Regions from separate parts of the Fulvivirga maritima genome, predicted to be linked through region 2. Evidence: riboswitches for the same ligand, from Rfam matches in the RefSeq annotation. Region 2 holds a riboswitch; the other holds the start of a gene.
The links. A riboswitch is a leader RNA that binds a small molecule or an ion and turns the genes downstream of it on or off. The one in region 2 is predicted to bind thiamine pyrophosphate.
Positions count from the first base shown of each region.

Region 1 (8,249 bases), 130 kb from region 2:
AACCCTTTATTACTGCCAATCGGTGCTCCGAGAGGCATTACACATGCCGCTCCGGCTTCTTCCAGCCGTTTACACAAAACCGGATCTGCATGAACATACGGCATTACTACAAAACCTTTCTTCGCAAGCTCAATTGTGGCCATGAGGGTTTCCACCGGATCAGGTAGTAAATACTTCGGATCAGGATGGATTTCCAGCTTAAGCCAGTTAGTTCCCAAGGCTTCTCTTGCCATTTCTGCGGCAAATACGGCCTCCCTGGCTGTACGTACGCCAGAGGTATTGGGCAAAAGATCTACTGATCCTACAGCCTCAAGCATATCATCTTGCTCTGACCCTAAATTCACTCTTTTCAATGCCACCGTTACCAACTCAGTAGCGGAAGCTGTAATAGCTGCGCTCATTAAACCGGGGTTACTAAACTTTCCTGATCCCAGAATAAGACGCGAGTTAAATACTTTATTAGCTATTTTCAAATTCTTCATTTAATGCAATTTTTAATTTTTTGATGATATTGGTAGGCTCTTCAGACTTATTAATCAGCGAGGCCACTGCCACACCATGTACCCCAAGTGACCTTAGCGATGGCACATCTTCCAAAGACAAACCTCCTATAGCGATTACAGGAACCTGCACGGACAATAGACGCATGCGTTTAATTATTTGCTCATACCCCTCTAACCCAAGTATAGGACTCAGCTTTTCTTTGGTGGCGGTAAAGCGAAAAGGCCCCAAACCAATGTAATTCACCCCTTTTTTAATTAAGCCTTCTACATGCTCCCAAGTGTTTGCCGTACCTCCTATGATAAAGTCATCTCCTAAAAGCCTCCTTGCCTCCAGCGGATCCGCGTCTTGCTGCCCGAGGTGCACACCAGCGGCTTTTACTTGTATCGCTATAGGCGGATGATCATTGATAATGAGTTTGGCTCCATATTTTTTACATATTTCAGCAGCCTGCTCGGCCTGCTCTAGTATATAAGCCTCAGAAGCTTCTTTGATGCGAAGCTGCACCCAGCTTACTCCTGCTTTACAGGCTCGTTCTATCATCTGTACATGGTTCTCACCATGCGCTCCTTCTTGCGATATATAATGTAATCGGTCTATCATTTCAATTAATAATTTTGCTCAAAGGCCTTTTTAGCTACTTGCTGCATTTCATACATCCAGCTTTGGGTTGCAGCTAAGCCGCCCTCAAGCATATTCTTTAATTTGATGGATGATCTGCAGTCTTTCTTTCACCGTGGGCTTCGTCCACACCTCTCCTAGCAGTGCGGCGCCTGCAAATCCCATCTCTACTACAGTCCTTAAAAGATCTACCGTAACACCTCCCAAAGCCAGCACAGGAATATTACTATCTTTAGTCAATTCCTTTTTGAGCTGCTCATGATCAAACTGAGCTTTATAGTTCTGCTTAGAAATACTATTAAAAACAGGACTCAAAAACGCATAACTCAGCGGCCATTGATAGCTTTTCAATGCTTTCCAAGTATGAAAGGACCTAGACAGGCTACCACTCCAGTTACTTGCCAGTTTATGCTCTTGTGTACTTTTTAAGTGGAAGCCTCCCAATTGGAAAGCTTCCGCTAATTGAACGTTACCGTGCAATACCATCTGACTTCTGCACTCTTTTGGCAATTGTTCTAAGTAGTTACTCAACTCCGAATCTGAGTAATGAGGTTTTCTGATATGCAGGTGAAGTCCTTGATCCAGTATTTCCTTTACCGTATCTATTTCACCTTCACAGTTACGCTCATGGGTGATGATCACGACCTGCATAAACTATTGCTCCAGGTAAATATTGCCCCCATGTTTTTTAAACTCAGAGGCCTTTTCTTCCATGCCTTTTTCAATGGCACTTTCATCAGTAAGGTTATTCTCTTTAGCAAAATCACGTACATCTTGCGTAATTTTCATAGAGCAGAAGTTAGGCCCGCACATACTGCAGAAGTGAGCTACTTTGGCCCCTTCGGCTGGCAACGTTTCATCATGAAATTGGCTAGCGGTATCAGGATCTAATGATAAATTGAACTGATCCTCCCACCTAAACTCAAAGCGCGCCTTACTCAAGGCATTATCTCTATACTGTGCTCCCGGGTGTCCTTTAGCCAAATCAGCTGCATGGGCGGCTATTTTATAAGTAATCACCCCATCTTTCACATCCTTTTTATTGGGTAGCCCTAAATGCTCTTTTGGAGTGACATAGCACAGCATGGCACAACCATACCAGCCAATCATAGCCGCCCCAATACCAGAAGTAATATGATCATAACCCGGCGCAATATCCGTAGTAAGCGGCCCTAAGGTATAAAAAGGAGCTTCATCACACGCTTCCAATTGCTTATCCATATTTTCCTTGATCATATGCATAGGCACATGTCCCGGACCTTCAATCATTACCTGTACATCATGCTTCCAGGCTATTTTGGTGAGCTCACCCAACGTTTCCAGTTCAGCAAACTGCGCTCTGTCATTAGCATCGGCCAACGAGCCAGGACGCAAGCCATCTCCCAGGGAGAAGGACACATCATAGGCCTTCATGATCTCGCAAATCTCTTCAAAATGAGTATATAGAAAGCTTTCTTTATGATGGGCCAAACACCATTTCGCCATAATAGATCCGCCACGAGAAACTATTCCGGTTACTCTTTTCGCGGTAAGCGGTACATATTTAAGCCTTACCCCTGCATGAATAGTGAAATAGTCCACTCCCTGTTCCGCCTGCTCAATCAGCGTATCTTTAAATATCTCCCAAGTAAGGTCCTCAGCCTTGCCATTAACCTTTTCCAAAGCCTGATAAATAGGCACTGTACCAATAGGCACCGGCGAATTGCGAAGGATCCATTCTCTGGTTTCATGAATATTTTTACCTGTAGAAAGGTCCATGATAGTATCAGCACCCCAGTGACAAGCCCATACGGCTTTTTCTACCTCCTCCTCTATGCTGGAGGTGACCACAGAATTACCAATATTGGCATTGATCTTCACTAGGAAATTTCTACCTATAATCATTGGTTCCGCTTCCGGATGATTGATATTAGCAGGAATAATGGCCCTACCCTGAGCCACCTCATCTCGTACAAACTCAGGAGTAATGAGACCTTTAGGGGTATTAGCCCCAAAGTTTTGTCCCTCATGCTGAACATTGAGGTGATTCCACTCTTCAATTTTTTGATTTTCTCTAATAGCAATATACTCCATCTCAGGGGTAATAATCCCTTTTCTGGCATAGTGCATTTGGGTTACATTATGCCCCTGCCTGGCCTTTCTTGGGTTTTCCAGATAAGCAAATCGAAGATCATTCAGGGAGACATCATTTAAACGCTGGTTGCCATAAGCGGAAGAGATTCCTGACAGCACTTCGGTATCATTTCTCTCATTGATCCATGATTCCCGAAGCTTAGGCAAACCCTTTTTCACATCAATATCCATGTTAGGATCTGTGTAAGGGCCGCTAGTGTCATACACCGTTACGGGGGGATTCTTCTCCGCTGCTGCCTCTGGATTAAACTTCAAATTGGTATCATTCAAAGATATTTCGCGCATGGCCACCTGAATATTATGGATTTTGCCTGGCACATAAATTTTCTTTGACTTGGGAAACGGATCGCGGGTAATGCACTCCATCTCCGGAGTTTTGTCAATTCCTCTCATAATTCAATGGTTTTATCCGCCCTGTGTAGCGGTGATGATTAATAATTGATCATGAGATTTTACAGACTGCTCCTTCCAGGCGGTCCGCGGTACCACCTGCTGATTAACAGCCACGGCAACTCCTTGCAAATTTTCAAGCCCTTTTAGCGCTAACACCTGTTCTATGGTGAGGGTGTCTTGATCTACAGTAAATGGTTGGTCGTTGATAGTGAAGTCCATAAAATCTTAATTTTAGATACATGCACTTCAGAGATGAATAACGAGGATGAATTACCAGATAGCAATTCAATATAGATATGTGTGTTCGCTACTTTTCCCTGCGCCCGCATTACCGGGATCAGGTTCTAAGGGTATTTCTCAGCCAGCGTATTGGCACCCCCAAAGTGATGTCTGCAAGGTAAGGAAAGGATTTTAAAAATAAAAACATCCTCCATAACCTAACTGCGTTCCTAAAGGCAAAACCGCACTAAAACGGATATTACATGTCAATTTTAGACTTTAAAAATTCAAAATATTTAGGATCGTCTTCTTCAAAAATCTCAGGACCAGCTATAGCATAAGCTCTGGTAAGCTCATCGGCCGCTCTTTTTTCATTGCCTTGCTCTAACTGACATTGTCCTAACCTAAGGTGTATAAACGGATTGCCAATAGCTCCCGGACAGTGCATAGCATAGCTCAAATTATCTACCCCTGCTTTATAATCGCCACCTAAAAAATTAGCATCACCTATGGCTGTGAGCACCCAGGTGGTAGCCTCCCATATGGTTTGTGGCTCTGGCAAATGATCAAAAGCCTCCCAGTATTTCTCTAACGCACCAGCTAACTCTCCTTGCTCAGCCAGCTCGTCTCCTTGCTGACATAAGGCGGTAACATGATCATGTATATGCTTATCTAGCTCTTTCATAGGTTTTTAAGTTAAAAGGGATCTGCTTATCCCATTTTGATGCTTCAAAGCTATGCTATTCACTCATGATTTAAATCACGGGAAACAGTGATTGTTAAGTCTGTGCTGTAGACTTTGTTTTATAATTAGTGAATTTAAAATCTAATAAATCAATTTTTCGTAAAGGCATTAAGGAATAACTTATTGACTTCAACCTTACATAAATGGATAAGAAATTAACAAAAGAGCAGATAGCAGAATTAGAAAACCAACTGAGTTGCCCCAGTGGTGAAATGGGTGCCGAAGTAGGTAAAAACATGAATGAAAGCAACATTGGGATGACAACCAACACCATTGAATTTCTTGAACTTAATAAAGGGCATCAAGTATTGGAAATTGGGCACGGCAACTGTGGGCATTTAGACAAAATACTATCCATAGCTGAAGAAATTAAATATTTTGGCTTAGAAATATCAGAAACCATGATGAAGGAAGCCAAAACTATTAATAAAAATAAACCAGCTGAATTTAATTTATATGACGGTGTAACCATTCCCTTTCCTGATGATTCATTCGATAGAATATTTAGTGTAAACACGGTGTATTTTTGGTCTGACAAGGAAAAACTGATCAAAGAAATTGATAGAACTTTAAAGCCAGATGGAATTTGTGTTTTAACCTATGCGGATAAAGATTTCATGAAAAACCTGCCCTTTGTAGGTGAAAAATTCAGGCTTTACGATCACGCCGATCTTGAAGAGCTGGCGAGTTTGGCTAAGTTAAAAGTAGTTGAAACCCGACAAATGGAAGAAGAAGTGCAGAGCAAATCAGGTGAAACTGTGCTAAGGAAATATTCCATGTCAAAATTAAAGAAGCAGTAATGAAACCTAAAGAAGTCATTAACAAGTGGGTAGAGTTATTCAACCAAGGAAACGCTGTAGAAATAAGCGAATTATACCATTCCGATGCCATCAATCATCAGGTAAATCAAGACCCTGTGGAAGGAAAAAAAGCCATTGAAGAAATGTTTGACAGAGAGTTTAAAATGGCTGAAATGGTGTGTATACCAGAAAATATATTTGAAGATGGCGAGTGGGCCATTTTAGAATGGAAAGACCCTTTAGGCCTACGAGGTTGCGGATTTTTCAAGGTAATCAACGGGAAAATCAAATTCCAACGTGGCTACTGGGACAAACTCTCGTTTCTAAGAATACATGAGTTGCCTTTACCGAGAGAGTAGGGGTTTATTTAATTACTATTCCTTAACTAATCGGCTTGCCTCTTCGTTTGAATGTAGTTTTCCAGCTTCAACATCCAAAAACCCCTCATCTATTGCTTTTTTTTCAGGTATTATTAGCTCTTCAACATGCTCTATCTCATATTCAAGTTCAACAGCTTTAAGAAGTTCATGCAACAACTGAGGATCATTAATATCCTTAAGCCGGTGCATTATTTTTTCCTTTACGTTCATAGATATAAAGTTAGACAGTTATAACTAAAGAAGCTAGTATGACGGTTTGCAATCTAACAAAATAGGGGTTCAAAAAGTGCTTTGCTTGGGAAGAAAACACCTCTAAATATGGTTAAGTTAAATGGATATAGTCTCTATACTTTGAGCAAGGTATTAGAACGGCTGCTTCGGTGACTTTGATTAGCTATTAAATTCACCAAACATTAATCATAGTTTAACATCTGTTGTTCTCGATGTAAATAGCACATTTTCCTCCACCTCTCTTCATTCAGACATTCAATTTTATCATTTATTTCTTTTCCAAATTTCCATGGATACAGATTTTTTAAAGCCTCCAACTTTTTGAAATAAACTTCTGTTATATCTAGTTTTTCTATAAGCTCTTCAATAACCTCATTATGGAAGAAAGATACATTGTCTACAACTACAGAATCTATTTCATCATGAAGTTTTTCAATGTAAGAATACATGTTATGATATTCCACCACTTTAAAAAAATCAAGCCATTTTTGCTTACTACTTAAATCAAGTAAATCCTTTGATAAATCAAACTCTATTTTCCTTTTATTGTCATTACCTGAACTAGTCAATTCTACACCATCCAATGATGATATTATTTTATGATAAATTTTATTATTTTCTAAATCAACCTTAAAATAAATTACGGGAACAGTAAGTTTACTCCAATAATCAATGTGGTCTTTTTCCACATATTCAGAGAAATTAGCGTTAATAGGGCTTTGAGTAGACTTTACTTGAGCTTTTATTATCAATCCGTTAGAATGTAAATCTTTATCAAGGATCTCAATTTCAGCATCAATACCAATGTCGGCAGACATTATTCTAAAAGGGAAATGAAAATTCTGATTAATCCAGTGACCTAAATAAAGAAGCCCAGAATCACCCGTTGAACTAGTAGTATAAAATTTCATCCTCAGTCTTCCTAATAATTTATAACCAAACTGATCTTAAAGCTTTCTTAAAATAAGACATTTCATACACTTATAGTAATAATTGATAAGAATATGTATGTACATCAATAGACCTGACCTTAACCTGAAAGTTCTCACTCCCCCCTATACCCGCCTATGATTTTATTGATAGAGGCTTCATGCTGTTTGATGTTAAATTCTGTTTTTAATTCGGCCATGCAGCTGGCGCAGAGGCAGTCGCTAAACTGTGAGGATAGGTAGTTTCTTTGCTCATGGGTTAGCTCCACTTTACTACACTGGCAAAGGGCAATATTGCCCACTTTACACTCAAAGAGGGTATTACAACGTGGGCAATATTTATCTTCATGCTTGGGCATAGATTACTTTAGTGATTACACTCCTGTTTCTACACTCTCACGCATGCTTTTGGCGGCACTCACCATTTCTATCAGTGCCTTTCTGGTTTCTTCCCAACCTCTGGTTTTTAAACCACAGTCAGGGTTTACCCATAGCTGATCTTCTGGCAGTACTGCTTTAGCTTTCTCCAGCAGCTCTTCCATTTCCAATCTGCTAGGCACACGTGGCGAATGGATGTCATAAACACCAGGACCAATATCATTTGGATAATTAAACTGAACGAAAGCGTCTAATAACTCCATTTGCGAACGAGAACATTCTATGGTAATCACATCAGCATCCATCGCTGCTATGTTTTCAATGATGTCATTAAACTCAGAATAACACATGTGAGTATGTATTTGCGTAGCATCACTCACTCCTGATGAAGCTATACGGAAGGCCCTCACGGCCCACTCCAGATAGGTTTGCCAGTCAGACTTCCTTAACGGCAACCCTTCTCTTATGGCTGGTTCATCAATTTGTATCACCTTAATGCCGGCTTCTTCAAGGTCTACCACCTCATCTCTTATGGCCAGAGCTATCTGGTTACAGGTGGCTGATCTTGGCTGGTCGTTTCTTACAAAACTCCATTGTAATATGGTTACTGGGCCGGTAAGCATTCCTTTGACCAACTTATCTGTAAGTCCTTGAGCGTAGGTGCTCCATTTCACCGTCATAGCTTCTGGTCGGGAAACATCACCATAGATAATAGGCGGCTTCACGCAGCGGCTACCATAACTTTGTACCCATCCGTTTTGAGTAAACACAAAGCCATTGAGCTTTTCTCCGAAATACTCTACCATGTCATTTCTTTCAAATTCACCATGCACGAGTACATCAAGCCCTATTTTTTCTTGCCACTCTATAGCCTTAGCGGTTTCTTCAGCCAGGAGATCATTATACTCTTTTTGGGAGA
Region 1 covers NZ_CP089980.1:4,115,347-4,123,595, reverse strand. The annotation lists gene LVD15_RS17520 (thiazole synthase) at 1-482, opposite strand, end outside; gene LVD15_RS17515 (thiamine phosphate synthase) at 460-1,104, opposite strand; gene LVD15_RS17510 (thiamine phosphate synthase) at 1,189-1,773, opposite strand; gene thiC (phosphomethylpyrimidine synthase ThiC) at 1,777-3,648, opposite strand; gene thiS (sulfur carrier protein ThiS) at 3,661-3,867, opposite strand; TPP riboswitch at 3,946-4,038, opposite strand; gene LVD15_RS17495 (tetratricopeptide repeat protein) at 4,127-4,552, opposite strand; gene LVD15_RS17490 (class I SAM-dependent methyltransferase) at 4,756-5,412, shown strand; gene LVD15_RS17485 (nuclear transport factor 2 family protein) at 5,412-5,771, shown strand; gene LVD15_RS17480 (leucine-rich repeat domain-containing protein) at 5,787-6,002, opposite strand; gene LVD15_RS17475 (DUF4365 domain-containing protein) at 6,206-6,934, opposite strand; gene LVD15_RS17470 (cysteine-rich CWC family protein) at 7,069-7,311, opposite strand; gene metE (5-methyltetrahydropteroyltriglutamate--homocysteine S-methyltransferase) at 7,327-8,249, opposite strand, start outside.
Region 1: another riboswitch for thiamine pyrophosphate. It lies ahead of thiS (sulfur carrier protein ThiS); the one in region 2 lies ahead of thiM (hydroxyethylthiazole kinase).

Region 2 (8,249 bases):
TTACACAAATAGTTCCTAAAATGGAGCTGAAGAATTTGCTGGTGTTGAGGGATTATTTTAACACTATTAATGATGCAGAAAAAAGAGTAGTAGTGAATAAGAAGGGCAAAATAAAAGTGTTGGATAACAATGCCTTTATGGAATTAGATGCCAAGCAAACAGGAGCTGTGATTGAAGCCATAGATAATGGTATAGCGGAGAAGGTAATTACTAAGGAGTCTTGGGAAAATAAAAAAGTATGGATAGATCCTGAATTAATGAACTATACCGTGCCTTTGCAGCAAAGAAAAGCTTCTGATGGAATCATCACCGTAGGTAGAGGGAGTAGGATAGGAGCAGATTTCACGAAAGTGATGAGACTCTTTGTGTATTGGAAAGAGGCCGGTATGCGTACTGACCTGGATCTTTCTGTAGCTCAGTATGATGCCGCTTGGAACTATCTGGGGCATGTGAGCTATACCAACCTAAAAGGGGCAGGTATAGTGCACTCTGGCGATATACAATCAGCTCCTTACGGTGCTGCGGAGTTTGTAGATATTACCTTGCAGCATTTGTCTGCTAAGGTGAAATATCTTGCCCCTCAGGTATACCGCTATGCAGGCAATACCTTTGCAGATATGGATTGCCATGCGGGCTGGATGTGTAGACATGAAACCAATGGAGATGTGAAAACTTTTGATATAAAAACAGTGGTCAATAAGTTCGATCTTAATGGTGCCGGAGCTTATGCAGTGCCTTTTGTGGTAGACATAGATAATGAGGAAATAGTGATGACTGACCTCTTTGTGGGAGGTAAAGATTTGCATAACAATATAGAAGGCGCAAAAACCAATGTGGCTTTATTATGTAGTGAGGTATGCAAATTCACTAATACTAAGCCTGATATGTATACGTTGGCCTGCTTAAATGCAGAATATCGTGGTGCCGAAATGGTTGGTGAGCCAGAAATGGCTGATGTAACCTTCGGAGTGAAAGACTGTACCTATAATGCAGATGATGTAGAAAAGGTATTGTCAGAGTTAATATAAAATTATTCGTGGACTAGTTATTACTTCCTTCTAAACTCCAATCATAGTAATAACGCTTACCATGAAATTATAAGCGGATTAGAGTGCTCTTCCTTCTAATTTATTGGTAAAAATAGAGCACTCGCTTACCGCAAAATATAAACAGGACTAAAGGTCATTTCCTTCTTACGGGGAACTGAGGGGCGGTGGTTCGAGTCCACCCTTTGCCTGGCGAAGTAGCTCAGCTGGTAGAGCATCAGGTTATAATGGCCTTGCTTACCTGTTCATAAAAAGGCCTAAGGCAGCTGTTTCCTTCTATTTGCAGGTTCGATTCCTGCCTCGAAATTGGTCACTATAACAGCTGTCATTTCCTTTTTTTATGAATTATAAGTCGCATAAAAGGCGAATGACATATAGGCTGGTAATTACGAGGAAAGAAGTAATAAGGGAGTTGGGAAATGCTAGTCTGTAGAAGAAAGCTCAACATTGCCACAATTCACTCATAATAATCATGCTGGTAGATAATCATGAAATTGGCAGTTTAGCTTTAAAATAGAGATATTAGTGCTATTGCAAATGCCTATGAATAAAGAGTTGTTAAATAAAACGGATGAATGGGAGAAATATAGCCGTTTCTTTGAGAGACAGGAGGTCCCTTCTAAGACTACTTTGTTGCGAGAAGGTGAAATTTCAAAGACAGCTTATCTGATTGAAAAAGGGTGTGTGAGAAGTTGGTTTAACAACAATGGAAAGGACATTACCTTTCAATTTTTCTTTGAAAATGAGTTTGTTTCTTCTATCGAAAGTTTCAGTACCCACCAGGCCAGTTTGTACAATATTGAGAGTATTGAGCCATGTGTTATTTACGGTATTTCAATTAAAGATGTTCATTTTGTTATGGAGCAGTCTGCCCGGATAAAAAAGGAAATTGATGATTACCTGACACAAAGGCTATTCTTTTATCAAAAACTGTTTCTCTCTCGAATTAAAGACTCACCAGAAAATCGCTATCAGGAATTGCTCAAAGAACGCCCTGAAATTCTGTTACGTATACCTCAGCATTATATTGCCTCCTACTTGGGGATAACTCCTGTTTCATTAAGTAGAATAAGAAATAGGCGCTAAAATCATTTCTTAACAATTGTTATCGTCTGGCGGCCGGTTGTCTGCTCAATTTTGTAGCATAATTTTAATTAACAAACAAAATGAGAGTAGCAATCATATTTAATCATCCTTATGAGGGAAGTTATTGTAACGCAATTTTAACCGCAGTAACCAAGGGACTTCAAACAGCTAATCATGAAATTGACCTCATACATTTGGATAAAGACAATTTCAATCCTGTAATGACTTCAGCAGATTTGAAAGCATTTAGAGATAAAAAGCCTGTTGATCCGAAAGTAACTGAATATAAGCATCGGCTACAAAAAGCAGATCATTTGATTTTCATATTTCCAATATGGTGGGAATTGATGCCAGCCATGACGAAAGGCTTCATAGATAAGGTGATTTTCCCGGGTGTTGCCTACGACTATACTAATAAGGCCAATACTAGAATGAAACCCCTTTTTGAACAAATAAAAAGTGTTACCCTTATTACCACCATGAACACGCCCAAAATGCTTTATAAATGGATTTTCGGTAATGCCATAAAAAAAGCATTTATGCTAGGCACATTTTGGAAAATAGGCTATAAAAAGCGCAAATGGATCAGCTTGAACATGGTAAAGATGGTTTCTGATAAGAAAAGGAAAAAGTGGCTGAGTGACATGGAAATCAGATTTGCAAAATTGAATTGAGCAATGGAGGCATCGGTTATTGGTGCGAGGGTTGGGGGCAGCCTTGTTTCCCTCGTACTATAACTCCACCACACCGAAACCACCCAGAGTTATAACAGAAAAAGGCATTTATTTCATATGATTATCCTTACCTTTGAAACGGCTTTGGGGGTATTCTATAAAGAATTGAGAGAGTCCCTTTGAACCTGATTCGGTTAGTACCGGCGTAGGGAAAAGTTATTTTTATTTCTTCTTATTCTAGAGGAATTCATCCTTCAGCCATTTATGAAAAGTAAAATACTTAAATGATGAAAGATCTCCTTTGGAAAAATATCACACTACTTAAGCAACAATCACCTCTCGTTCATAGCATTACTAATTATGTGGTAATGAACAATACGGCCAACGCGTTATTAGCCGCAGGAGCCTCGCCTATTATGGCTCATGCTCATGCCGAAATGGAAGATATGATGAAGATCTGCCAGGCATTGGTGGTTAACATAGGCACGTTAGATGAATACTGGGTTACCTCCATGAAAAAAGCGGCCCAGCAGGCCAACCAGCTGCAAAAATCCTGGGTGCTTGATCCTGTAGGAGCAGGAGCCACCCCGTATAGAGATGAAGTCTTGGCTGAGTTACTACAAATGAAACCGACCATTATTCGAGGAAATGCTTCAGAAATTATGGCACTGGCCAAACATAACACTACCATCACTAAAGGGGTAGATAGCTCTGCTGAAAGTAATGAGGCGGTGGCTACGGCTAAGTTTTTAGTAGATAATTATCAAACCACAGTATGTATTTCCGGTGAAACGGATATTATTCTTAACCACGAAAAGGAGATTCATCTTGCTAATGGTAATGCGCTTATGGCCAAAATTACTGGCATGGGTTGCTCTGCTACTGCTCTGGTGGCGGCTTTTTCAGCAGTAATTGAAGATAAGGCTGAGGCTGTAACTTCTGCCATGGCTTTATTGGGCGTAGCTGGAGAGCTAGCTACCAAAGAAAGTAAAGGACCCGGAAGTTTACAGCTCAACATTTTAGATAAGCTATATAACATCACAGAAGCAGAATTTACTTCCACTTTAAAGATAGAGGTGCAGCGTGGCTAGTTCATTTCCTTATAAATTATATCTGGTCATTTCTGAGGAAGCCTGTTTACATGATCACTTTTTGAAGGTTGCCGAGCAAGCAGTAAAAGGTGGGGTAGATGTGGTACAGCTTCGGGAGAAAAACGCTTCAACAGAAGAATTTCTGCGTAAAGCATTTTGGCTAAAAGAAGTCTTAGACCGGTATGAAGTGCCTCTCATTATTAATGATAACTTGGAGGTAGCCAAGCAGGTGGAGGCGTATGGCATTCACGTAGGAACATCAGATGCGCCACCTACCGAAATCCGTGAAAAATGGGAGCAGGTACACTGCTTAGGTTATTCTGTAGAGGTCTTAGATCAGCTGGAATCCTTAGAGACGCAGGCTGCCGATTACCTGGGAGTAAGTCCTGTATTTAAAACGAATACTAAAACGGATACCATAATTGAATGGGGCTTATCTGGCATTCGTACCATTCGTTCTATGACCGATAAACCACTTGTGGCCATCGGAAATATGAATGCAGAAAACGCCGGGGAAGTGATTAAGGCAGGAGCCGATTGTATTGCGGTAGTTTCAGCTATTTGCGCAGCTAAAGACCCGACAAAAGCGGCTGAACAATTAAGAAACGAAATTGAGAAATCATGAACTCTAAAAAATATACATACCCTTCAGTGCTCACTATAGCCGGCTTTGATGGCAGCGGCGGCGCCGGTATTCAAGCAGATATGAAAACCATTTCTGCGTTGGGCTGCTTTGCTACTTCTGCGTTAACTGCTTTGCCGGTTCAAAACACACTTGGCGTTAAATCTATATTCAGTATTCCTGAAGAGGTGGTAGGCCAGCAAATAGAAACCATTACAGAAGATATTTTTCCTGATGCAGTTAAAATTGGGATGGTGCATACTTCAGCATTGGTGAAAATAATAGTGGATCAGCTAAGCCATTATGCTGATCTGCCTGTAGTTTTTGATCCTGTAATGGTGGCTACCAGTGGTCACAAATTAATTGAAGATGAGACTATACAAAGCCTTGTTAAAAATTTGTTTCCTATAGCGAATGTAGTAACGCCCAATCTTGATGAAGCTGCCATTTTAGCCGATATGAAGATTGAAACGGTGGAAGAAATGAAAGTGGCGGGCAGAAAAATCATGGAACTGGGTTGTCAGTCAGTATTATTGAAAGGAGGACATTTAAAGACGGAAAAGCTCACTTCGCTCTATTTTTTACCAGACGGAAGTATAGAAAGTTTCGAATTCCCAAAGTATGAAACCAATAATACTCACGGTTCGGGCTGTACGCTTTCATCGGCCATTGCCTCTTATTTGGCACAAGGCAAATCTTTGTTAGAGGCCGTCAGCTTAGGGCAAGAATACATTCATAATGCCATTTATCATGGAAAAGATGTGGCGATAGGCAAAGGCAATGGACCGGTAAATCACTTTTTTAATCCTCAAAAACTCATAAAAAATGAAATGGACTGATAAAACCTGGAAATCGATAGAACCCATTTACCAAAAGATTATTGAAATGCCTTTTATTAAGGAGCTCCAAAACGGAACGCTTCCTTTAGAAAAATTTCAATTTTATATGGGCCAAGATTCGTTCTATCTGGAAAATTTTGCTAGAAGCCTGGCTTTAATCTCTGCAAGGGCGGAGCGTGTAGATCATGCCCTTGATTTTATTCGTTTTGCTGAAGGAGCTATAGTGGTAGAAAAAGCTCTGCACGATTCTTATTTTCAAGAATATGGATTGGAGAATCGTGGCCAGATAGAGCCCACCACCCATCATTATATAAATTTCTTGAAAAGTTCATCCGCTTTAGATCAGGTGGAAGTAGCCATGGCTGCCGTTTTGCCCTGCTTTTGGATTTATCAGGAAGTGGGTAACTATATTTATAAAAATCAACTAGCTAAAGAAAACCCTTATCAGAAATGGATTGATACCTATGCAGGTGAAGAATTTGAAGTATTAGTGATTAAGGCAAAGGAAATATGTGATGCTGTGGCTGAAAACTGCACTGAAGCACAGCAACAAAAGATGACAGAAGCTTTTATTGCAGCCAGCAGATTAGAGTTTATGTTCTGGAATAGTGCTTACCAACTCCATAGTTGGGAGGTTTAAATGGTGTGAGGGAAGTTATTAAACTGCCCTCTTTTACGCTTCATTAAGCTAGCAATTAAGAGTGGGAGCTTATCTGAATACTTAAGAGAAAAAGGCCTTTTCTATAGGGAAAGGCTTTTGATATTGAGAGTTAAAACCTCTGATATTGATTACTTTATCAATAATTTATTTTAATTAATTGAAGGTAAAGTATAGATTTGGCCACTCAAAATTTATCAGTCATCTTAAATGAAGCAAGTTGAACCCACTAAAAATAAGTTAGGTTTAAAAGGCATGCTGATTTCTGCAGGCCTTATATTAGGAGTACTCATTTTGTTTTCTTCTTTATCGTTTGCTCCGCTAATTGATAATTACTTCAAGCTGTTAAAGTATGATTCCCGGACAGAAGGAAAGTTGATATCTGTAGACTATAGTATGGGGTGGACAGATATGACGAAATATAGTCCTCGGGAACCTAAAGTTGATAAATATAATGTTGTTTTTTCTTATACCGTTAATGGTGATACGATTGTTAGTCGTGAGCAAATTGATGGGTATATTCATACAGCTAATAAATTGGAGTACATAATGAAGTCTGAAGATAAGAAGGTAAAAGTAGCCTATATGTCCAAGAGACCTATTAAGAGTGTTATTGATCTTTCTAACTAAAATGGCAGGATAGATGGGCTAATGAAATGCCAACTTATTAGGGAAATAAAGGCATAATAACTGTGAATGTTTAAACAATGAAGGTAATTTATGGTAATTAAAGAGAGGTTTTTTTGGCTATTTAGCATAAACTACTTAGTCTCAGCACCTTTAAAATTAATCACCTAAATCCTTTAAAAATGAAAACCTTTATTAAATCCACACGTGGGTGTGTGGTGCATTTAATTATTTATGGACTGTTGTTTTTGGCATTCACCGCACAAGGGCAACGGCAAGACAAGAAATCTCAGATCATCAGGGTCAAGCTCACAGAAAAAGCAGCTTCAGCTTTGGAAAGCAGATCCTTTACAATCTCACGAACGGGCGCGTTACTCACCGGACTTAGCCGGGTAGATCAGGTCAATGAGCAATATCGGGTGAAATCTATGCGGCGCATGTTTAGAGATGCTGGTAAATTTGAAGCTAAACACAGAGCGCATGGCCTTCATCTCTGGTATGAAATAATTTATGACAAATCTGCCACTAGCACTTCAAATCAGGCTACTCTAAGTGCGGTAAAGTCATCCTATGAAGCACTTCCTGACATCCAGGTGGCAGAGCTAATTTTGGATAAGTCTATAGATAATATTGATGATTTTTCTTCTAAAGATTATAGCAGATTCAGTTTAGAAAATGGATCTAATGATACCTTCTTAGCTGATCAGTGGCACTATAATAATACGGGGCAGACAGGAGGTACGCCAGGGGCAGATATAAGTTTGTTAGATGCCTGGACTCAGGAAACAGGCAGCTCAGAAGTGATTGTGGCAGTTACAGACTGGAGCGTAGATGTTACGCATGAAGATATCATGGATAATATGTGGGTCAATCAAAATGAAATACCCGGTAACGGCATCGATGATGATGGTAATGGCTTTATCGATGATGTGAATGGATATGATTTTGGTAATGATAGAGGAGAACTGGTTCCGTATAATGATCATGGTATGCATGTAGCAGGTACGGTGGCTGCAGAATCTAACAATGGTATAGGTGTGGCTGGTATTGCTGGAGGTAGTGGTAGTGGAGACGGCGTTAGGATCATGTCTTGTGGCGTGTTTAGCGATGAGAATAGAGGAGGTTTTGCAGAGACTTATATTTATGCAGCGGATAATGGTGCTGTTATTTCTCAAAATAGCTGGAATTATACTTCTCCAGGTGTTGTAGAGCAGTCTGTTTTAGATGCTATAGACTACTTCATAGCTGAAGCAGGGTATGATGAAAATGGCAATCCTTATGGACCTATGCAGGGCGGAGTAGTAGTGTTTTCTGCCGGCAATGACGGTACCGGGGAAGAATGGTGGCCAGGTTACTACGAGCCAGTGGTGGCAGTAGCAGCTACTGATCATAATGATGTGCGAGCGGATTTCTCTAACTATGGTGACTGGATAGATGTTTCGGCGCCAGGTGTAGCGGTAATGAGCACTTTTTTGGATGATGAGTATAATACGGCTAGCGGTACTTCCATGGCATGTCCGCATGTAAGTGGTGTCGCGGCTTTAATTGTCTCTAAATTCGCAGGAAATATCACTCCGGAAGAGGTGAAAGATAGAATAGTGCGCTC
Region 2 covers NZ_CP089980.1:4,241,716-4,249,964, forward strand. The annotation lists gene LVD15_RS18000 (TerD family protein) at 1-1,028, shown strand, start outside; gene LVD15_RS18005 (Crp/Fnr family transcriptional regulator) at 1,590-2,132, shown strand; gene LVD15_RS18010 (NAD(P)H-dependent oxidoreductase) at 2,213-2,806, shown strand; TPP riboswitch at 2,943-3,035, shown strand; gene thiM (hydroxyethylthiazole kinase) at 3,091-3,897, shown strand; gene thiE (thiamine phosphate synthase) at 3,890-4,522, shown strand; gene thiD (bifunctional hydroxymethylpyrimidine kinase/phosphomethylpyrimidine kinase) at 4,519-5,358, shown strand; gene tenA (thiaminase II) at 5,345-5,998, shown strand; gene LVD15_RS18035 (hypothetical protein) at 6,227-6,646, shown strand; gene LVD15_RS18040 (S8 family serine peptidase) at 6,826-8,249, shown strand, end outside.